3 regions of the Massilia varians genome follow, and region 3 is predicted to be linked to each of the others. Evidence: predicted binding sites of a transcription regulator. Region 3 holds the regulator's gene; each other region holds the start of a gene.

Region 1 (7,611 bases), 1.5 Mb from region 3:
AACAATATTCCCAGGATGCCTACGCGCTGCGCGAGGTCTCCCTCAACATCGGCAAGGGCGAGCTGGTCTACCTGGCCGGCCCGTCCGGCGCGGGCAAGTCGACCCTGATGAAGATGGTGGCCGCGGTCGAGCGCCCCAGCAGCGGCGTGGTGACCGTCAACGGCCAGGACATCGGCCGCCTCAAGCGGGCCGGCATTCCTTTCCTGCGCCGTAACCTGGGCCTGATCTTCCAGCACCAGCGCCTGCTCAACGACCGCAACATCCTCGCCAACGTGATGCTGCCGCTGCTCGTCACCGGCGCGCCCCGGCAGCAGACCGAGCAGCGCGCCCGGGCCGCCCTCGACAAGGTCGGACTGCTCGAGCGCGCCAGGGCGATGCCGCTCGAACTCTCCGGCGGCGAGCAGCAGCGCGTGGCGGTGGCGCGCGCCATCGTCAACCGGCCGCAGATCATCCTGGCGGACGAGCCGACCGCCAACCTCGACCGCGTGGCCGCCGACAAGGTACTCGACGCGCTGCGCGCCTTCAACGCCGTCGGTGTGACCTGCGTGATCTCGACCCACGACGAAGAGGTGCTCGACAGTGCGGCGGCGCGCGTGATCCGTCTCGAGCACGGCCAACTGGTGGGAGACACCGCATGAGCCCCTGGGTCCGCCAACACCGTTTCGCCCTCGGCGCCGCCCTGTCCACCATCCGCAAGGGACCGGGCAGCTTCCTGTTCAACGTGCTGGTCGTCGCGTTCGCGCTGATGCTGCCGTTCGCCGGCATCACCCTGCTCGACAACGTGCGTCCGCTGTCCGAACAGCTCTCGGTCGATCCCGAGATCAGCGTCTTCATGAAGCTCGAGGCGACGCGCGAGGACGCGGCCGCCCTGCAGCCGCGCATCAAGGCACTCGCCGCCGCCAGCGGCAAGGCCGACCTCGACTTCATCCCGCGCGAGCAGGCGCTGGCCGCGATGAAGTCCGGGAGCGGCCTGGGCGACGTGATCGACACGCTGGGCGAAAACCCGCTGCCGGACAGCTTCAGGCTGCGCCTGGACGGCAGCAGCGCGGCCGGCCAGGTCGACGCGCTCACCGAACAGCTGCGCGCCCTGCCGGGCGTGGATGTGGTGCAGGTCGATTCGGCCTGGATCAAGCGCCTGGCCGCCATGCTCGCCATCCTGCACCTGGCCCTGCTGCTGCTGGCGCTCACGCTGGGCGTCGTGGTGATCGCGGTGGTGTTCAATACCATCCGCCTGCAGGTGCTGACGCAGAAGGAAGAAATCAGCGTGTCGAAGCTGCTGGGGGCGACCGACAATTTCATCCATCGCCCCTTCTATTACACCGGCGGCCTGCTCGGCCTGTGCGCGGGCGTGGTGGCACTCGGCGCCGTGGCGCTGTCCCTGCGGCCGTTGAACGGCGCCATTGCGGATTTTGCGAAACTGTATGCCTCGGAATTCCAGCTGGTGCCGCTCGGCGTGCTGGAAAGCACGGGAGTGCTGGCGATCAGCGCGGGCCTCGGCCTGATCGGCGCGATGCTGTCGGTGCAGCGGCACCTGGCGCGCGTCCGGTAAAACAGATGTGGGTGGGCGTGCGACCGGCCGAGCCGGGCCCGCCCCCGCTTCGAACTGCTGACCCGCCCCACCCTACGCTCACACGAGCGCTATTCCTACACGCCCGTTTTTGACGAATGTGCGCCAGCCAACAGAAGGCCGCTCCTCAGGCCTTTAACCTGTCTCTAACACGTTTTCCAGCGGTTTTTTGCTCACTTTTGAGCTGAATCAACCAAATTGCAGTCGCCTGCTCTACAGTTAAAGCGGCGCGATTTTGATTCCTAAGAGCAATACTTTGGCCAAACTTAATCGATTTCGATAAATCGATGCCTTGCCTAGCACTCACACATGGAGAGTGCTAATATATGTCTCGAATACAGCGAAATCAAGGAAAGCATCCAAGGTAGAAGTCGACACGCTGGTGTCACGCGGCATGTGTCCGTGACACATTGGGATGCAGTAAGTCTACTACGAGGAAATTGAATATGTCCGCACAATCCGCATTGGTTCCGGCCGGCAGTCGTGCTCTGGGACTGGGTTTCTCTGGCAATCTGGGCAACATCGATGCCTACATTTCTGCCGTCAACCGCCTGCCGATGCTGACTCACGAGGAAGAGGTATCGCTGGCGAAGTCGCTGCGCGAAAAGAACGACCTCGACGCCGCGCAGAAGCTGGTGCTCTCGCACCTGCGCCTGGTCGTGTCGATCGCGCGTGGCTACCTCGGCTATGGTCTGCCGCACGCCGACCTGATCCAGGAAGGCAATATCGGCCTCATGAAAGCGGTCAAGCGCTTCGACCCGAACCAGGGCGTGCGTCTCGTTTCGTACGCGATGCACTGGATCAAGGCCGAGATGCACGAATACATCCTGAAGAACTGGCGCCTGGTGAAGGTCGCGACGACCAAGGCCCAGCGCAAGCTGTTCTTCAACCTGCGCAGCAACAAGCAGGGTCTGGACACCATGACCCCGAGCCAGGTCGACGAGCTGGCGAAGATGCTCGACGTCAAGCGCGAAGAAGTGATCGAGATGGAAACCCGCTTGTCGGGCCGCGACATCGCCCTCGAATCGCCGACCGACGACGAAGACGACAAGTTCGCCCCGATCGCCTACCTGTCGTCGGAGCAGCAGGAGCCGACCCGCGTGCTGGAGGCCGAGCAGCGCGACCGCCTGCAGTCCGAAGGCCTGGAGACCGCCCTGTCGAAGCTGGACCCGCGTTCGCGCCGCATCGTCGAAGCGCGCTGGCTGGCCAACGACGACGGCTCGGGCGCCACGCTACACACGCTGGCCGAAGAGTTCGGCGTGTCGGCCGAGCGTATCCGCCAGATCGAATCGGCTGCGCTGAAGAAAATGAAAGGTGCGCTGACGGCTTACCTCTAAGCCCTGCCCACCCCAACCTAAACCCCGCCCCGGCGGGGTTTTCTTTTTTTTAAGCCCTCATGGTGAGGCCGGCCAGCGCATCAGGGTTTCCGGATGCCCGGTGTGCGCGTCCAGGCGTTCGTCGACGGCGACGAAGCCGTGCCTTTCATAGAAGCGGTGCGCGGCACGATTGGCCGAGTACACGGCCAGTTCGAGCCTGTCGCGGCCGCTCTTGGCGTGGGCGACGAGCAGGCTGCCGATGCCCGCGCCCTGGCTGTCCGGATGCACGAACAGCGCGGCCAGGGCGTCGCCGTACAGACTGTAGAAGCCGGCTATCGCGCCCTCCCGTTCGAACACAAATGAACTGGCCGCGGGCAGATACACGCTGCGCATGGCGTCGCGCTGGGCGCGCCAGAATTGTTCGTCGATGAAAGCGTGCGCCTGGATCGACGCACCCAGCCAGATGTCCAGCACCTGATCCATGTCATGATTGTTTATCGGTCGAATCACCGGTGCGATCTCCTTCCCAGGCCAGTCCGTGTGGAGCCGAAGTATACCGGCGTCCGGGACGCCGGCTAGAATGGGTTTTTCATCCGATAGAACGGAGTCCCCGATGACCGACCAGTACGTCCCGCCCACTGTCTGGACCCCGCCCGCCTCCTCCGGCGGCACCTTCGCCAACATCAACCGCCCGGTCGCCGGCCCGACCCACGAGGCCGCCCTCCCGGTCGGCAAGCACCCGCTGCAGCTGTATTCGCTGGCCACGCCCAACGGCGTGAAGGTGACCATCATGCTGGAAGAGCTGCTGGCCCTCGGCCACAGCGGCGCCGAGTACGATGCCTGGCTCATCAAGATCAACGAAGGCGCCCAGTTCTCCAGCGGCTTCGTCGAGATCAACCCGAATTCCAAGATCCCGGCCCTGGTCGACCGCAGCGCCGACGCACCGGTGCGCGTGTTCGAATCCGGCTCGATCCTGGTCTACCTGGCCGAGAAGTTCGGCGCCTTTCTGCCGGCACATGGCCCGGCGCGCGCCGAAACCATGAACTGGCTGTTCTGGCAGATGGGCTCGGCGCCTTTCGTGGGCGGCGGCTTCGGCCACTTCTATGCCTACGCGCCGGAAAAGCTGCAGTACCCGATCGACCGCTATGCGATGGAAACCAAGCGCCAGCTCGACGTGCTCGAGCGCCAGCTGGCCGACCACCAGTTTGTGGCCGGCAACGAGTACACGATTGCCGACATGGCGATCTGGCCATGGTATGGCGGCATGGTACGCGGCGAGCTGTACGAGGCCGGCGAATTCCTCTCCGTGCACGAATACAAGAACGTGCGCCGCTGGGCCGACGGGATCGCCGCGCGGCCGGCCGTCATCCGCGGCCGCAAGGTCAACCGGGTGCGCGGCAATCCGGATGAACAGGTTCCCGAACGCCACGACGCTTCCGACCTGGACTGATCTTCCGTAAGAGAGACCATGGCAAGCGCGGACGACGCGCGCGATTGCGGTAAGCTGGCGCGCGACATTCCAAACGACGTGCCAACGATGGGAGACGTGCCATGGTCAGCAAGAATACGATTTGCCTCTGGTTCAACGGAACGGCGCTGGAAGCGGCGCAGTTCTATGCCGCCCATATTCCCGACAGCGCGGTGGGCCGGGTCTTCCGTGTCCCGGGCGACTACCCGGCCGGCAAGCAGGGCGACGTCCTGACCGTCGCCTTCACCGTGGCCGGCATCCCTGCATCGGCCTGAACGGCGGCCCGGCCTTCCCGCATACCGAAGCGTTTTCCTTTCAGATCGCGACCGATGACCAGGAGGAAACCGACCGCCTGTGGAACGCCATCGTCGGCAATGGAGGCCAGGAAAGCGCATGCGGCTGGTGCAAGGACAAGTGGGGGCTGTCCTGGCAGATCACGCCGCGCGTGCTCAGCGAGGGCATTGCCGACCCCGACCCGGCCGTGGCGAAACGCGCGTTCGAGGCGATGATGACGATGCGCAAGATCGACGTGGCCACGATCGAGGCGGCACGGCGCGGCTGAGCGGGAACGGCGGCGTCCGGGTTCGCGCGCTTGCCGCCATTCACGCGGCGCAAGCATGCGGTCCTGCACTATACTCTTGCCCGTCCAGGACCCATGAGAAGCACAATGAAAGAATCCCTGCAAGCTGAACCGGTTTTCAAGAAGCTCCGCGGCATGGTCCGCTCCCTGCCGCCTGGCGGCATCACCCTGAGCGAACTGATCCGCCGAGTCGGCAATGAAGGCCTGCTGATCCTGACCGCCCTGCTCACGCTCGTGTTCCTGATTCCGGTGTCGATTCCGGGCGTGAGCACCGTGTTCGGCGCCGCGATCCTGCTGATCGGCATCAGCCGCCTGTTCGGCCGCGAACTGTGGGTCCCGGCAAAACTGAAGCACCGGACGATCTCCACCAGCAAGCTGCGCCCGGCGCTGCGCAAGGCACTGCCCTGGCTGTACCGGATCGAACGTGTGTGCAAGCCCAATCGTATCGGGTGGCTGGTGGCAAACGGTTCGATCCAGCATCTCAACAACGCCGGCCTGATCCTGGGCGCGGTGCTGCTGATGATGCCCTTCGGCCTGATCCCGTTCAGCAATACCTTCCCTGCGGTCGCCCTGCTGTTCCTGGCGATCGGCCTGCTGCAGCGCGACGGCGTCAGCGTACTGCTGGGCCACATCAGCAACCTCGTCACCATCCTGTATTTCGCCCTGCTCATCGGTGGCGGCGGTTTCGCCCTGCGCGAGCTGTTCCACCGCATGGCCAACTGAGCGATCATGCAAAGCGGCACTAACTTCAGTTCCAACAGTGTGCAATGCCAAACGCGCAATTTTTGCGGATTAGCTACTAAAACATCGACTTACTGAAAAGTCTTAAGAATTTACTTTAAGTACATTTACAGCTCTGCTAGCATCCTTCGCTCGCATGGAGGAGCACATGGCAGCGCAAAGCAGAAACGATGCACGCAGTGATCTGGTGACGGCTGGTCAGGTCGACGAGGGCCTGAAATTATGCGCGCGCTACGGCGTCCATCCCGCCCTGCTGTTCATGGAACAGGTGGGGGTGCCGCGCCAGGTCGCCCTGCGCGTGCTGTGCTCCCCCGAACACTTCCGCCAGCGCGACCGCCGCCGCCATCCGCGCCCCATGCGCTGAGGCGCGGCGGATCCGCTTACTGCGCCTGCAATGCCGCGATGCGCGCCTCGATCGGCGGATGGCTGGAGAACAGCGACAGCGCGCCCCTGCCGGAAATGCCGAAGGCCGCCATGTTCTTCGGCAACTCCCCTTCGGCCAGGCCGCCCAGGCGGCGCAGCGCCGCGATCATCGGCTGCGGACGGCCCAGGATGTGCGCGGCGCCGCGGTCGGCGCGGAACTCGCGCTGGCGCGAGAAGTACATCACGATGATGCTGGCCAGGATGCCGAACAGGATCTCGCACACCACCACCGTCACCATGTAGCCGATGCCCGGCCCCGACTGCTCGCTGTCGTTCTTGCGCAGCATCTGGTCGACGGCATAGCCGACCACCCGCGCCAGGAACACGACGAAGGTGTTGACCACGCCCTGGACCAGGGTCAGCGTGACCATGTCGCCGTTGGCGATGTGCGCCACCTCGTGCGCCAGCACGGCTTCCACTTCTTCCTGCGACATCGAGGCCAAGAGGCCCGTGGACACCGCGACCAGCGAGCCGTTGCGGGTGGCGCCGGTGGCGAAGGCGTTCGGCTCGCCCTCGTACACCGCCACTTCCGGCATCTTGATGCCGGCCTTGCGCGCCTGCCCCTCCACAGTATTCAGCAGCCAGGCTTCGGTGGCGTTGGCCGGCTGGGCGATGACGCGCGCCTTGGTCGACCATTTGGCGATCGGCTTGGACAGCCACAGGGAGATGAAGGCGCCGCCAAAGCCCATCAGGGCGGCGAAGGCCAGCAGCATGGGCAGATTCAGGCCGTTGGCGGTCAGGAAGCGGTTGATGCCGAGCAGGCTGGCGCTCAGGCTCAGGACCAGCACGACGGCCAGGTTGGTGGCGAGGAACAGGACAATGCGTTTCATGTGGTTTCCTTCAATAGCAAAGTAAATGGAGAATCAGCCGGCGGCGTCCTGCGCCTGCGGGTCCAGGCGCAGGATCGCGACGCGCAGGATGCGCCGGTCTTCCACCGCCAGGATCTCGAAGCGCAGTCCGTCGGCCTCGATGGCCTGGCCGGCGGCCGGCAGGGTTTCGAAGCGCGCCAGCAGGTAGCCGGCGAGCGAGCTGTAGTCGGCCTCCGGGTCCACCAGGGCGCCTGAATCGAGCACCTGCTCGAGCAGGTGCAGGTCGGCGCTGCCGTCGGCCTCCCAGCGGCCCACGCCCTGCGCGCGGATCGCCGGCTGCTCGTCCTCGTCCGGGAACTCGCCGGCGATCGCCTCCAGCAGGTCGATCGGCGTCAACAGACCCTGGACCACGCCGTATTCGTCGGCCACCAGCACCAGCTGGCCGCGCGCGCGCTTGAGCGTGTCCATGGCGCGCAGCACGCCGGCGGTATCGGGCAGGAAGATTGGTTGACGCAGCAGCCCCGGGTCGGCCTCGTCGATGCGATCGTGGAGCAACAGCGCCCCGATCAGGTCCTTGGTACGGGCCACGCCCACCACCCGGTCGACGTCGCCGCGGCAGACCGGCAGCTGGTTGTGCGGGGTTTCCCGCAGCTGCTGCAGGACGGTGGCCGCGTCCTGTTCCAGGTTCACCCAAGACATCTCGGCGC
Region 2 (7,611 bases), 650 kb from region 3:
ACGTCAGCGCACAATGCTTTTTAACATCGTTTGTGCGCTCCCCGGTTCCGCTGATGACCCGCTTGCAACGACGTTCGCAGGCAATCGGTGCAGTACCGTACCGAGCCGGCGCGCCGAACTGTCATCCTTCCTGCATGATCAACTCATACGTGGAGAAATTCCCATGCAACGATATGCAGCAGCGATGACAGGCGGCCTGATTGCAGGTGTGCTGACGACTGCCTTCATGGTCGTCGGACGCAAGACCGGCCTGCTTGGTAAGACGCTCGACCGGGATGCGGTCGACTGGATCGATGATGTCACCGGCTTGCGCGAGCTGATCGGCGACTCGGGCACCAGCGTCGTCGAGTTCGTCAACCATCTCGGCGCATCGGCCGCCTTTGCCCTGGCCGTTCCCAAGCTGCGCGATGCCGCGCCCTCGCTGTCGCCGGTGACGATCGGTGCGCTGTACGGTACCGCGTTGTATGCGGTGAATATCGGCTGCATCGCGCCCATGCTCGGCATCACCGAGGGCGAGGCGAAAGCGGGGCCGCGCAAGGTCGGCGAGCGCTGGAGCGTCCATCTGCTGCAGTCGATCGCAACGGCGGTACTGGCTGAACGGCTGTCTTCCAGCCCTGCACGCCGCTAGGGTGGCGGGCCGCCGGCTAGGTCCGCGCTTATTCCGATAGATTCAATCCATGCTGTTCGCACCATGCGCGCATCGCCTCCAGCGTGCGCTGCTCGCGGAATGCATGCCACCGGTCGCGCAGGCCGCGCTTGTCCACCAGGGCGGAAAAGCGGCTATAGGCGCCCGCACGCCTGAATATCTGCCGAACGGCGTCTTCATCCGAGGGCATGTGGCGCTGGACAAAATCAATGACCAGGGCCTGGCCCAGCTCCAGCGAGCGCTGGCCCGGCACCGGGATGTAATGGCCTGCTTCGCCGAGGTCGTCGGGAAGCGCTTCCAGCTCGCCGATCGCGTCCGAGCGGATATGGACATGACCCGTTTCCAGGCTCACCCACGCCTCGCTGCCCGGCACATCCGCCAGGATCATCGCGTTGTCGAGATCAAATGCGTCTACGGTCGCCATACCGGCCTCCGATAAAAATGATAACAGCAGAGCTCGTGTCCGAATGTCAGACCTGACCCCGCCAAAGTATGACCCCGCCAAAGTACCGCCAAAGTAAAAAAGCCTGCAAGGCGCGAACCCTGCAGGCTTTCTGGCTAGTAGGCCGCCCTTACAGGCGTGACGATTACATCATGCCGTCCATGCCGCCCATGCCACCCATACCGCCCATGCCGCCCATACCGCCGGCCGGCTTGTCTTCAACGACTTCCGAGACCATGCAGTCGGTGGTCAGCATCAGGCCGGCGATCGACGCTGCGTTCTGCAGTGCCGAGCGGGTGACCTTGGCCGGATCCAGCACGCCCATTTCGACCATGTCGCCATAGGTGCCGTTGGCGGCGTTGTAGCCGTAGTTGCCCTGGCCGTTCAGGACGGCGGCGACCACGACCGACGGCTCATCGCCGGCGTTCTGGACGATCATGCGCAGCGGCTCTTCCATGGCGCGCAGGACGATCTTGATGCCTGCGTCCTGGTCCGGGTTGTCGCCCTTGATGTCCAGGTTGGCGCGAGCGCGCAGCAGGGCCACGCCGCCGCCCGGGACGATGCCTTCTTCCACGGCAGCGCGGGTGGCGTGCAGCGCGTCTTCCACGCGTGCCTTCTTCTCTTTCATCTCGACTTCGGTGGCTGCACCGACGCGGATCACGGCAACGCCGCCGGCCAGCTTGGCCACGCGCTCTTGCAGTTTTTCGCGGTCGTAGTCCGAGGTCGCTTCTTCGATCTGGACGCGGACCATCTTGACGCGTGCTTCGATCGCTTCAGCCGAACCTGCGCCGTCGATGATGATGGTGTTTTCCTTGCCCACTTCGACGCGCTTGGCCTGGCCCAGCTCGTTCAGGGTGACCTTTTCCAGGGTCAGGCCGACTTCTTCGGCGATGACCTGGCCACCGGTCAGGATGGCGATGTCTTCCAGCATGGCCTTGCGGCGGTCGCCGAAGCCCGGGGCCTTGACGGCGACGGTCTTCAGGATGCCACGGATGTTGTTGACCACCAGGGTCGCCAGCGCTTCGCCTTCGATGTCTTCGGCGATGATCACCAGCGGACGGCCGGCCTTGGCGACTTGCTCCAGCACCGGCAGCAGGTCACGGATGTTCGAGATCTTCTTGTCGCACAGCAGGACGAACGGGTTCTCGTGCACGGCGACTTGCTTGTCCGGGTTGTTGATGAAGTACGGCGACAGGTAGCCGCGGTCGAACTGCATGCCTTCCACGATGTCCAGCTCGTCGTTCAGCGACTTGCCGTCTTCGACGGTGATGACGCCTTCCTTGCCGACTTTTTCCATTGCCTCGGCAATGCGCTCGCCGATCGAGGTTTCCGAGTTGGCCGAGATGGCGCCGACCTGGGCGATCTCTTTCGAGGTGGTGGTCGGCTTGGCGATCTTCTTCAGTTCTTCGACGGTGGCGGCGACGGCCTTGTCGATGCCGCGCTTCAGGTCCATCGGGTTCATGCCGGCGGCAACGAACTTCATGCCTTCGCGGACGATGGCTTGCGCCAGCACGGTCGCGGTGGTGGTGCCGTCACCGGCGTTGTCGCTGGTCTTCGAGGCGACTTCCTTGACCATCTGCGCGCCCATGTTCTGCAGCTTGTCCTTCAGTTCGATCTCTTTCGCGACCGAGACGCCGTCCTTGGTGACGGTCGGGGCGCCGAACGAGCGCTCCAGCACCACGTTGCGGCCTTTCGGGCCCAGGGTGACCTTGACTGCGTTGGCGAGGATGTTGACGCCTTCAACCATCTTGGCGCGCGCTGCGTCGCCGAAAATTACTTCTTTAGCTGCCATTTGTTATTTCTCCGAATGAATTCGTGGATGTTCTGTGGGGAAGATCAGAGGGCGACGACGGCCATGATGTCTTCTTCGCGCATGACCAGCAGTTCCTGGCCATCGACCTTGACGGCCTGGCCGGAGTACTTGCCGAACAGGACGCGGTCACCGACCTTCACTTCCAGCGGACGAACCTGGCCATTCTCCTGCACCTTGCCGTTGCCGACAGCCAGGATCTCGCCCTGGTCCGGCTTCTCGGCGGCCGCATCGGGGATGATCAGGCCGGATGCAGTCTTGGTCTCCTGGTCGAGACGCTTCACGATTACGCGATCGTGCAGAGGACGAAGGTTCATGCAAAACTCCTTATTTTTCAGTGGGTTGACTAGCTGTTCAAAGCCGCCGACTGGTGCCGGCGGCTGGGAAAATGGTGGCTTGTGCCTGTTAGCACTCTATACCGACGAGTGCTAACACGAACATGATTATAGGGACGATAACACCCCATTTCAAGCGGGAATGTGTGGGACCGAACCGACTTTTTTGCGAAAACACAATTCAATAGATGGGTTGTACACTGTCGGCGGTGGCATCCGGAACGATGGCCGGGCAGGGTACACCGGTTCGCGCCCGGACGCCGCACGGATGCTGCATGCCACGGCCCGTAGCGCGCCCTGCCGAATGAGGGCGCGATTCGGTTGACGGAAAAACCATCTCAGTCCTATAGTGTCGAATGATTTCCGAATTTCAAGACCTCTCCGACAAGATCGACCGGCTCGCCCAGCTGACCCAGTCGCTGCGCGCCGAGAACTACCTGCTGCGCCAGGCCAACCACCTGCTGAGCGCCGAGAACATCGCGTTCAAGGAGCGGCTGATCGAAGCGCAGCGCCGCGTCGAGGCGCTGCTCGAGCAGTTGCCCGCGCCGGAAGGCGCAGCGGATGACGCAGCCGATGCCGGCCTCGATGCCGGCGAGCCGAACGAGGCCAGCCAATGATCCATCTCGATTGCACCATCATGGGCCAGTCCTACCGCCTGGCCTGCCGCGAAGGCGAAGAGCGCACCCTGCGCGAAGCGGTCAGCTACCTGGACGGCAAGATGTGCGCGCTGCGCGACTCGGGCAAGGTGCGCGGCACCGACCGCATCGCCGTCATGGCGGCGCTGAGCGTGGCGGCCGAATTCCTGTCGGTCAAATCGCCCCAGGGCCCGCTGTCCGACATGTCGATCCTGGAAGTCAAGCAAAAGCTCGAAGCGATGCACAGTGTCCTCGACCAGACCCTGGCGCCGCAGGAAAATCTGTCCTGAAGTTCAGATTCGATTGACATGCTCGGCCAACGGAGTAAACTGCGATCTACCCTGCGGTGTTCGAGATTTGTCATATATTCCTTGAACCATTCTTTCGCATAGGTTGTGGGACATGCTTGGTGGGCGCGAGCGTCACTAGTCTGACGAACCCGAAATTGAGCTGACTGCGACCACCTTGAGCCTTCTGGTTCGGGATGCCGGCAATAACGACACAGGCGGGGCTACACACACGAGCGGTTGCGCACTTCGGTACGCAGCCGCTTTTTTTTGTCGATGGAGAGTGCATGCCTTATTGGTTGATGAAATCGGAGCCGGACGACGTCAGTTTCGACGACGTGCTGGCCGCGCCGGAGCAAACCGTGTCCTGGTACGGCGTGCGTAACTACCAGGCGCGCAATTTTCTGCGCGACGCCATGCGGGTCGGCGACGGCGTCCTGTTCTACCATTCCAGCTGCGCCGTGCCCGGCGTGGCCGGCATCGCCGAGGTGGCGAGCGGCCCCTACCCGGATGCGACGCAGTTCGATCCTTCTTCTGCCTACCACGACCCGAAAGCCACCCCGGAAAATCCGCGCTGGATCTCGGTCGACGTGCGCGCCGTGGAAGCGGGGCGCTACCTTCCCTTGAGCGAGCTGCGCGCCATCCCAGCGCTCGACGGCATGGTGCTGCTGCAGAAGGGCAGCCGGCTGTCGGTGTCGCCCGTGACGACGGCCGAGTGGAACACCATCGTCGCCCTGGTCAGGGGAAACAAGGAAGGGACGCGCTGATGGACCTTACCCTGATCCTGGCCCTGCTGGCGATGGGCACCTTCGGCGGCTTCGCGGCCGGGCTGCTCGGCATCGGCGGCGGCATGGTGCTGGTCCCGTTCATCACGATGATCTTCACGGCGCGCGGCTTCGCCCCGGAGCTGACCATCCACATGGCGATCGCCACCTCGCTCGCCACCATCCTGTTTACCTCGCTGTCCTCGGTGCGCGCCCACCACCAGCACGGCGCGGTCCTGTGGCCGGTGGTGAAGCTGCTGGCGCCGGGCATCCTGATCGGCTCCTGGATCGGGCCCTGGATCGGCAAGCAGATGGATGCCACCGTGCTGGCAGCCTTCTTCGGCGTGTTCGTCGCCTTTTCTGCGACCCAGATGCTGATCGGTAAAAAGCCGGCCGCGGCGCGCGCGCTTCCTGGCGCGACCGGCATGTTCGCCGCCGGCGGCCTGATCGGCACCCTGTCGGGCATCGTCGGCGCTGGCGGCGGCTTCGTGTCGGTGCCCTTCATGACCTGGTGCGGCGTGCGCATCCACAATGCGGTGGCCACCAGCGCGGCGCTGGGCTTTCCGATCGCGCTGTCGGGAACCCTCTCGAACATCTGGTTCGGCTGGGGCGAGCCGGGCTTGCCGGACTGGTCGCTCGGCTTCATCTACCTGCCGGCGCTGGCCATCATCGTGCTGGCCAGCGTGAGCATGGCGCCGATCGGCGCGCGCACCGCGCACAAGATGCCGGTGCGCCAGCTGCAGAAGGTGTTTGCGGTGATCCTGTATGCGTTGGCGGCCTATATGTTCTGGAAGGCCGTCAACCCGTAGGGTGGGCGGCTCTGCCGTCCGCGCGTTCAACTTTCGGATGCGCTGTGGCTGCTCACGCCGGAGCTGGACGCGCGGACGGCGAAGCCGTCCACCCTACGCAAGCTGGCGCATCCGTTCACGATCGAGCGGCAGATCGCGCACGCGCCTGCCGCAGGCATCGGCCACCGCATTGGCCAGCGCCGCCGCGGCCGGCCCCTGGGCCGCTTCTCCGGTGCCGAGGAAGGGCTGGCCCGGACGATCCAGCAGGTGCACGTTCACCTTGTCCGGCACCCCGTTGAAACGCAGGATCGGATAGCCGGCCCAGTCCTGGCTCAGCACCCGCTCCGTGTCGAAGCGCACCTGTTCCATCAGGGTCCAGCTGCTCGACTGGACGATGCCGCCCTCGATCTGGTTGCGCACCCCGTCGGGACTGACCACTTCGCCGCAGTCGACGGCGGCGTCCGCGCGCACGATGCGCACGAAGCCGGTGTCCAGCGCCACCTCGACCTCCAGCGCGACGGCGCAGTAGGCCGCCAGGTTCTTGTAGCGCGCAAAGGCGAAGCCGCGCCCGCGCCGCGGGCCTTTCTTGTAGCCGTCCCAGCCGAACCTGGCGGCGGCCAGTTTGATCACCTCGATGGCGCGCGGGTCCGCCAGGTGGCGCAGGCGGAAGGCCACCGGGTCCTGGCCGGCCGCCTGTGCCAGTTCGTCCATGAAGCTTTCGATCGCGAACACGTTGCAGTAGGCGCCCAGCGAGCGCAGCGCCGAGGTGCGCAATGGCCCGGCCGGCTGGAAGCGGTGGGTCACGCGCGCGTTCGGCAGCACGTAATAGGGGATGGCATTGCGGTCGCCGCTGCCCTGGGGCTGGGGGATCGGTTTCGGCGCGGGCGGCACGAAAGGCCTGGCCAGCAGGGTGGCCGCCAGCAGGTTGCCGGCCTTGCCGGGGCGGGTGTTGTGCGGCTGGCTCCAGACCTCGTACTGCCAGTCGACGATCCTGCCGCCCGCGTCGAGCGTGGCCGCCACGTCCGCCAGCATCGCCGGCCCGAAGGGTTCCCAGGCGTGTTCGTCCTCGCGCATCCACTGTACCCGGACCGGGATGCCGGGAAAGGCGCGCGCCATCAGCACCGCGTCGGCGGCGACGTCGTCGGCGCCGTTGTGGCCGTAGCAGCCGGAACCCTCGGCATGGATGCAGCGCACCGCTTCCTCGGGCGCGCCCAGCAGCTCGGCCAGCGCGCGGCGCAGCGGGTACACGCCCTGCGAATGGGTCCACACCGTGTAGCGGCCCCCGTCGAGCAGCGCGATCGCGCACGAGGGACCGATCGAGGCGTGCAGCTGGAAGGGGCGGGTGTAGCTGGCCCGTAAGGTCTTGCCGGGCGTGCCCGGTTTGCCCTGCGCCAGCACCTGCTGCGCCGTCGCGGGCAGGCTGCGCACCAGCGCGGCCACGTCGCGGCCGGCCGGCAGCACGGCCGGCACGTCCCAGCGGGCGGCGCGCGCCAGCGCCTTCGCCGCTTTCACGGCGCGGTATTCCTCGTCGGCGATCACGGCCAGGAAGCGCCCGTCGTGCACGATCTCCAGCACGCCGGGCAAGCGCGCCACCGCCGCCTTGTCCACCGAGAGCAGGCGCGCGCCTGGCGAGGGCGGGCGCACCACGCGGCCATGCATCATGGCGGGCAGGCGCAGGTCCTGCACGTAGGCGACGTGGCCCTTGAGCTTGCCGGGGATGTCGACCCGCGGCAGCGTCACCCCGATGAGACGGCGCGCATCGGGCGCGCGGGCGGGGAGCGCGTTCGTTGCGCGCACGTGCTGCTCGCTGCCGGCCACCAGTTCGCTGAAGCTCACCCGCCGTCCGTCGGGCGTGCGGAACACGCTGTTGTCCTGCGCCAGCGTGGCCGCCGGCACCCCCAGGC
Region 3 (7,611 bases):
GTGCCGGTGCCATTGGCCACCGTGCAGGTCTGGTTCTCGGGCTGGGTCAGGACCGCGATGCCGTAGGGCGCGTCCTCGTTGACCTTGGCCATCGTGAAAGAGGTGGCGCCGGGCGCGATCGTAACGCGGTCGGCGCCATTGACCAGCACCAGGTTGCCGGTCAGGCCACTGACCGTTCCCGTCAGCGCATGCTGGCGGATGGTGCACTCGACATAGATGGTGTTGACATCGATCGCGACCTTGCCTTTTCCGTTGGTGACCTTGCAGGTCTCGGCATTGGTCGGGAAACTCTTGACCGTGACGTTGTACTCGGAATCGGTTTCCACCATATCAGGGAAATAGAAACTGCCGACACCGTTGTTGGTCGGATTGATGGCCAGGTCGGAGCCGCCATTGTTCTGCAGGACCAGGCCAGCCCTGGTCACGCCGGAAAACGAACCGCTGATAACGCGGTCGCCGCCGCCGCCGCCGCAGGCGGACAGCGCCAGCGCGCATGCCAGCGCAGCACCGGCACGCAGGTACGAACTCTTCATAATTTCTCCAAAAAATCTGACTGGTGAACGTGCAAAGCGTGTGCAAGTGAGCTGTGGACACGCGGGTGGACGACGGACGACCACATTATATTAGCCCAACATTTTAGTCCATTTAACAAGCAACTGGACGGTTTGCCTTTGTATCACGCTGTAACCGTGGGTAGCGCGGGACGGTGCCCGATTGCTTTCTACGGGCGTGCTCGCTATCCTTGGGCCAGGTACCCATCTCCCAAGCAAGCAAACCATGAAGCAGCGCCGCGCCTGGCCCAAAGCCGTATTGTTCGATCTCGACGACACCCTGTGGCCGATCGCCCCGGTAATCCTGGAGGCCGAGCAGATCCTGTTCGCCTGGCTGCGCGAGCATGCGCCGCGGGTGGCGCAGCAGTTCACCATCGAGACCCTGCGCCAGGCCCGGCTCGAGCTGCTGGCGCGCCAGCCCGAATTCCAGCTCGACCTGGGCGCCCTGCGCCGGGCCGGCCTGATCGCCGCCTTCGAGCAGGCCGGCGAGGATGCGGGCAAGGTGGAGCTGGCGATGACCGAATTCTTCGCCGCCCGCAATGCCGTGATTCCCTACGACGACGTGCTGCCCGGCCTGCTGCGCCTGAAGGGCAGGGTGCTGATCGGCTCGGTCACCAATGGCAATGCCGATTTGCAGACGATCGGGCTGGCGCGCCATTTCGACGCCTCGGTCGCCGCCCCCAGCTTCGGCGTCGCCAAGCCGGACCCGCGCATCTTCCTGGAGGCTTGCCGCCTGCTGGGCGTGGCGCCGCAGGAGGCGCTGTACGTGGGCGACGACCTGCTGCTCGACGTCGACGGCGCCCAGCGTGCCGGACTGCGCGCCGTCTGGATGAACCGGATCGGCAAGGTCAACGACATGCCGGAGCAGGTCCGGCCCGACCTCGAGGTGAGCAGCCTGGATGGCCTGCTCGACTGGCTCAAGCGCGAACACGCCTGAACTGGCGCCCCGCCCGCCATCGCGTGCATAATACAGAGCATGCAACTCGAACCCCGCGCTCAGACCCTGCTCAAAGCCCTCGTCGAGCGCTACATCGCCGACGGCCAGCCTGTCGGTTCGCGTGCGCTGTCGAAGATTTCCGGCCTCGACCTGTCGCCGGCCACGATCCGCAACATCATGGCCGACCTCGAGGAAATGGGCTACGTCGCCAGTCCGCACACCTCCGCCGGCCGCATCCCCACGCCGCGCGGCTACCGGCTGTTCGTCGACACCCTGCTCACCGTGCAGCACATCGACGAGCAGGCGGTCGGCGCCCAGCACATGCGCCTGCCGAGCCAGCAGCCCCAGAAGATCATCGCCAACGCGGCCCAGATGCTGTCCTCGCTGTCGCAGTTCGCCGGCGTGGTGCAAAGCCCGCGGCGCGAGTCGGTGTTCCAGCAGATCGAATTCCTGCGCCTGTCCGAAAAGCGCATCCTGCTGGTCATCGTCGATCCGCGCGGCGACGTCCAGAACCGGCTCCTGCACACCGACGTCGACTACACGCCGGGGCAGCTGACGCAGTCGGCCAATTACCTGAACCAGAACTACGCGGGCCTCACTTTCGATCAGGTGCGCGCGCGCCTGGGCGGCGAACTGCGCCAGCTGCGCGACGACATGGGCAAGCTGATGCAGGTCGCGGTGGAGGCGGGCAGCGAGGCGATGGCCGAGGGCGACGACATGGTGATCGCGGGCGAGCGCAACCTGCTGTCGGTATCCGACCTGTCGTCCAACATGTCGTCCCTGCGCCAGATGTTCGAGATGTTCGAGCAGAAGACCGGCCTGATGCAGCTGCTCGAGGTGTCGAGCAAGGCCGGCGGGGTGCAGATCTTCATCGGCGGCGAATCGAAGCTGGTGCCGATGGACGAAATGAGCGTGGTGACGGCCCCGTACGAGGTCAACGGACGCATCGTCGGCACCCTGGGAGTGATCGGCCCGACCCGCATGGCCTACGAGCGCGTGATCCCGATCGTCGACATCACGGCCAAGCTGCTGTCGAACGCCCTGAGCCAGTCCTAGCGCCCGCGCCTGGCTCCTGAATCTCCTGCAGGAAACATCCCCTTTGCGCCAGGTCGCGCCCGGCGCCCGCGCTTGCGCTGGCCGAATCCCTCCGCGCCGGCGCGGTCTACGGTGAACCCAGGCGGTCCTGTGACGAAGGAGGGTTCCCATGTTGACCAAGTATCTGGCTGTGCCGGCGCTGCTCGGCATGGTTTTCCTTGCCGGTTGCGGCAGCGACGACGACCGCCCCGACCAGCCCGACCCGGACCTGGTGGCCGAAGGGCGCAAGATCTTCCGTTTCGACACCTTCGGCGACGAGGCGCGCTGGACCGACACCTTGCGCATGCATGAGGTCATCGCGACCCAGGTGTCGCCGGCCACGGCGCTGGCGGTCGGCCTGAAGGTCGACGCGGATGCTTTGCCGCCCGCCGTACGCGAAGGCATCAAGAATGGCAGCGTGGACCTGAACAGCCCGCACACCACGGTCACGCTGCTGAAGCTGAACGCGGTGGTCGGCGTGATCGGCAAGGTCGAGACCGTGCACGGGAAGGACGTCCTCAGGCGGGTCGGGGTGACCTGCGCGCTGTGCCACTCCACGGTCGACAACTCCTTCGCCGCCGGCATCGGCAGGCGCCTCGACGGCTGGGCCAACCGCGACCTGAACCCGGGGGCGATCATCGCGCTGTCGCCGGCGCTGAGCACGGCGCAGAAGGCGGTGTATAACTCCTGGGGCAAGGGCCGGTACGACCCCCGCTTCAGCCTGGACGGCATCAATGGCCCGGTGCTCATCCCGCCGGCCTACGGCCTGCGGGGCATCCACCGGATCACCTATACCGGCGACGGCGACGATGTCACCTACTGGAACCGCTACGTGGCCGTCACCCAGATGGGTGGACTGGGCAGTTTTTCCGACCCGCGCATCGGCGTTCACGTGCGCAACGGCGACGTCGACCTGGTCGGCCCCAAGCTGCCGGCCCTGCGCGCCTACCAGCTGTCGCTGGAAGCGCCGCCGGCGCCGCCCGGCAGTGTCGACGCGGCCGCGGCCGCGCGCGGCGCGCTGCTGTTCAAGGGGAAGGGGCAGTGCATCAGCTGCCATGGCGGGGAAAAATTCACGGATGCGAACCTGCGGCTGCATCCGGTATCGGACGTGGTCAGCGAGCAGGAGCCGGGCGGAGCGCCCAGCTATGCCTCGCGCACGGCGACGAAGCAGTATCGGACCACGCCCTTGCGGGGCTTGTGGCAGCACCCGCCATACTTCCACAACGGCAGCGCCGCCACCACGGCGGAGGTGGTGGCACGCTATAACGAGCGCAAGGGTCTGGGCCTGAGCGCCGCGGAGATCTCGGACCTGGCCGAATACCTCAAGTCTCTGTGAATCAGTGGCGGTGCGGGCAGGCCGGCTTCACGCAATTGCCATAGATCGCCAGCGAGTGCTCGGCGATCTTGAAGCCGCGTTCGACCGCGATCTTGTGCTGGCGCGCCTCGATTTCGTCGTCGTAGAATTCCTCCACGTGGCCGCAGTCGAGGCAGACGAGGTGGTCGTGGTGCGAACCGGCATTCAGCTCGTAGATGGCCTTGCCGGTCTCGAAGTGGTTGCGGTTCAGCAGGCCGGCCTGTTCGAACTGGGTCAGCACGCGGTAGACGGTGGCCAGGCCCACATCCATGTTGTCGGCGAGGAGGATTTTGTAGACATCTTCCGCCGTCAGGTGCCGAACGGCGCTGTTCTGGAAGATTTCCAGGATTTTCAGGCGCGGCAGGGTTGCCTTCAGGCCGCTGGCCTTCAGGTCGCTCGGGTTGTTACTCATCGCAGTTCACTCACGTTTGTTGCTCGTAGTTTGGCATAGTGCTTTATGATATAGCGTTTTGGAGCTCCCGCTCAAACGTTTTGAGGTTACCTATGCGCGTCAAACCAGCCGTTCTCCACCGATTCTCAAGCCGGGCAGTCGTCGTGGCCGGCCTCGCATGCACGCTGATGCTGTCCGGCTGCGCCGCCTGGCGCAACCAGACGCGTCCCGCGCCGCCGGTGAGCACGGACCCGGCGGCAGTCGCCGCGGACGCACAGAAGTCGGCTGCCGCCGCGAATGCCGGCGCCCAGACCGTCCAGGCCACCAAGCTGCAGAAGTTCATGTGGGTGTTCTCGCCCTACCGCCCCGACATCCAGCAAGGTAACTTCGTCTCGCAGGAGATGCTGGACCAGCTCAAGGTCGGCCAGACCCGCGACCAGGTGCGTTTCCTCCTCGGTACCCCGCTGCTGAACGACGTCTTCCACCAGGACCGCTGGGACTACCCGTTCTACCTCGCGCGCGGCAACGGCGAGCTGACCACCAGCCGCGTCACCGTCTTCTTCAAGGACGACAAGGTCGAGCGCTTCGAAGGCGGCAACCTGCCGACCGAGCGCGAATACATCGACCGCATCGCCGGCCCTTCCAAGGTGAGCACCAAGGCCAAGGCCGAATCGCGCCCGATGGAAGCGCCCAAGGTCGGCGGCGCGCCGACGGTGCAGCCATGAGTGCCCCGTTGAAAATCGCCGTCGCCGGCGCCAGCGGCCGCATGGGCCGCATGCTGGTCGAAGCCATCCAGGCCGCGCCGGACGCCGAACTGGCGGGCGCGCTCGACGTCGCGGGTTCGCCCTCGATCGGCATGGACGCCGGCGCCTTCGCCGGCCAGCTGACCGGCGTGATCATCCAGTCCGACCTGGCCGCCGCGCTGAAGAACGCCGACGTGCTGATCGACTTCACCCGTCCGGAAGGCACGCTGCGCCACCTGGAATACTGCGCGGCCAACGACGTGCAGCTGGTGATCGGCACCACCGGCTTCGACGATGAGGGCAAGGCGGCGATCCGGCGTGCCTCCGACAAGGTCGGCATCGTGTTCGCCCCGAACATGAGCGTGGGCGTGAACGTCACCCTCAAGCTCCTGGAAATGGCGGCGAAAAGCTTCAGCGAAGGCTACGACATCGAGATCGTCGAGGCGCACCACCGCCACAAGGTCGATGCGCCGAGCGGCACCGCCCTCAAGATGGGCGAAGTCATCGCCGACGCGCTGGGACGCGACCTGAAGGAATGCGCCGTCTACGGCCGCGAAGGCGTGACCGGCGAGCGCGACCCGTCGACCATCGGCTTTGCCACCGTGCGCGGCGGCGACGTGGTGGGCGACCACACCGTGATGTTCCTCGGCACCGGCGAACGCATCGAGATCAGCCACAAGTCGAGCAGCCGCGTCACCTATGCCCATGGCGCCGTGCGCGCCGCACGCTTCCTGGCGGGCAAGCCGAACGGCCTGTTCGGCATGGACGACGTGCTGGGCCTGAAGGGGTGAGCATGGCCGTCGCGGAACTGAACGGCGCCGCCATCGTCGACGAGGCGTCCTTCCATCGGGAATCCCGGCGCGCGTTCGGCTTTCCCGCGTCGTATACCGACAGCATCGACGCCTGGGTCGACTGCCTGAGCTACCTGCGCGACGAGGAGAACATGACCAAGTTCCGGCTGGGGCCGGACGAGGTGCTGGAAATCGTCGTCGCGGATGCCGACCGGATGAAGGCCGCCGTGCCCGACCTGCTGGACGAGATCGCCTTCTGCGTGGGCGGCATCAACGAACGCTACGAGGATTACGGCGAGAAGCCGGCGCTGGAGCTGGTGCTGCGCTGAGCGGCCGTTCCTGACGCGATCCCGTCACCGCCATTCCTGCCAGGGCAGGCATGGCGGTTTTTCATTGCGGCGCCGCCTTTCGCCGCAGTGCAAAATGAAACAGTATAATGTTCTGTTCCACCCTCCACGTCTGCAAGAAATCATGCAAGAAAAATATAGTCCAGCTGAAGTCGAACAGGCCGCCCAGGCCTACTGGAAGTCGATCGACGCCTACAAGGCCGTCGAACACGACCCACGTTTCCCGAAAGGCAAGTATTACGCCTGCTCGATGCTGCCTTACCCGTCGGGCAAGCTGCACATGGGTCACGTGCGCAACTATACGATCAACGACGTGATGTACCGCTACCTGCGGATGAACGGCTACAACGTCCTGATGCCGATGGGCTGGGACGCCTTCGGCATGCCGGCCGAGAACGCGGCCATGGCGAACAACGTGCCGCCGGCCGAATGGACCTATTCGAACATCGCCCACATGCGCGGGCAGATGGAATCGATGGGCCTGGCCATCGACTGGTCGCGCGAGATGACCGCCTGCAAGCCGGAATACTACAAGTGGAACCAGTGGATGTTCCTGAAGATGCTCGAGAAGGGCATCATCTACCAGAAGACCGGCACCGTGAACTGGGACCCGGTGGACCAGACCGTGCTGGCGAACGAACAGGTGGTGGACGGCCGCGGCTGGCGCTCGGGCGCGCTGATCGAGAAGCGCGAGATCCCGATGTACTACGTGCGCATCACCGATTACGCCGACGAGCTGCTCGACTACGTCGACAACAAGCTGCCGGGCTGGCCGGAGCGCGTGCGCACCATGCAGGCCAACTGGATCGGCAAGTCGACCGGCGTGCGCTTCGCCTTCCCGCACCAGATCGAGGACGCATCGGGTGAGCTCATCAACGAGGGCAAGCTGTACGTCTTCACCACCCGCGCCGACACCATCATGGGGGTGACCTTCTGCGCCGTGGCGGCCGAGCACCCGCTGGCCCAGCACGCGGCAAAAAACAACCCGGAACTGCAGGCCTTCATCGCCGAGTGCAAGCTCGGTTCCGTCATCGAAGCCGACATGGCGACGATGGAAAAGAAGGGCATGCCGACCGGCCTGACCGTCACCCACCCGGTCACGGGCGAGCAGCTGCCGGTCTGGGTCGGCAACTACGTCCTGATGACCTACGGCGACGGCGCCGTGATGGGCGTGCCGGGCCACGACGAGCGCGACTTCGGCTTCGCCACCAAGTACGGCCTGCCGATCAAGCAGGTGGTGGCCGTCGAAGGCCAGGAATTCTCCCTGGACGGCTGGCAGGAGTGGTACGGCGATAAAGAACACGGCAAGACCATCAACTCGGGCAAGTACGACGGGCTGGACTACATCGCCGCCGTCAACGCGGTGGCGGGCGATCTCGCCGCGCAAGGCCTGGGCGACAAGAAGGTCACCTTCCGCCTGCGC

The links. Region 3 encodes HrcA, which represses chaperone genes, less so after heat shock. Its sites were predicted from a motif close to TTAGCACTCNNNNNNNNNGAGTGCTAA; they were not measured.
Region 1: the regulator HrcA is predicted to act here: its motif matches at 1,864-1,890, upstream of rpoH (RNA polymerase sigma factor RpoH).
Region 2: the regulator HrcA is predicted to act here: its motif matches at 3,304-3,330, upstream of groES (co-chaperone GroES).

The regions. Positions count from the first base shown of each region.
Region 1 is NZ_AP026966.1:1,331,312-1,338,922, reverse strand. Features, by position in the region: gene MasN3_RS06230 (cell division ATP-binding protein FtsE) at 1-638, shown strand, start outside; gene ftsX (permease-like cell division protein FtsX) at 635-1,549, shown strand; gene rpoH (RNA polymerase sigma factor RpoH) at 2,014-2,904, shown strand; gene MasN3_RS06215 (GNAT family N-acetyltransferase) at 2,962-3,366, opposite strand; gene yghU (glutathione-dependent disulfide-bond oxidoreductase) at 3,497-4,333, shown strand; partial or broken gene MasN3_RS06205 (VOC family protein) at 4,435-4,913, shown strand; gene MasN3_RS06200 (exopolysaccharide biosynthesis protein) at 5,019-5,654, shown strand; gene MasN3_RS06195 (hypothetical protein) at 5,821-6,036, shown strand; gene htpX (protease HtpX) at 6,053-6,925, opposite strand; gene MasN3_RS06185 (TerC family protein) at 6,959-7,611, opposite strand, start outside.
Region 2 is NZ_AP026966.1:4,759,056-4,766,666, reverse strand. Features, by position in the region: gene MasN3_RS21590 (hypothetical protein) at 1-24, shown strand, start outside; gene MasN3_RS21585 (hypothetical protein) at 164-628, shown strand; gene MasN3_RS21580 (hypothetical protein) at 657-1,070, opposite strand; gene groL (chaperonin GroEL) at 1,234-2,880, opposite strand; gene groES (co-chaperone GroES) at 2,925-3,215, opposite strand; gene MasN3_RS21565 (hypothetical protein) at 3,590-3,850, shown strand; gene MasN3_RS21560 (cell division protein ZapA) at 3,847-4,158, shown strand; RNA gene ssrS (6S RNA) at 4,204-4,384, shown strand; gene MasN3_RS21550 (EVE domain-containing protein) at 4,443-4,922, shown strand; gene MasN3_RS21545 (sulfite exporter TauE/SafE family protein) at 4,922-5,728, shown strand; gene MasN3_RS21540 (xanthine dehydrogenase family protein molybdopterin-binding subunit) at 5,822-7,611, opposite strand, start outside.
Region 3 is NZ_AP026966.1:5,413,648-5,421,258, reverse strand. Features, by position in the region: gene MasN3_RS24455 (hypothetical protein) at 1-533, opposite strand, end outside; gene MasN3_RS24450 (HAD family hydrolase) at 778-1,488, shown strand; gene hrcA (heat-inducible transcriptional repressor HrcA) at 1,528-2,544, shown strand; gene MasN3_RS24440 (c-type cytochrome) at 2,693-3,898, shown strand; gene fur (ferric iron uptake transcriptional regulator) at 3,900-4,328, opposite strand; gene MasN3_RS24430 (outer membrane protein assembly factor BamE) at 4,496-5,032, shown strand; gene dapB (4-hydroxy-tetrahydrodipicolinate reductase) at 5,029-5,841, shown strand; gene MasN3_RS24420 (barstar family protein) at 5,844-6,170, shown strand; gene leuS (leucine--tRNA ligase) at 6,313-7,611, shown strand, end outside.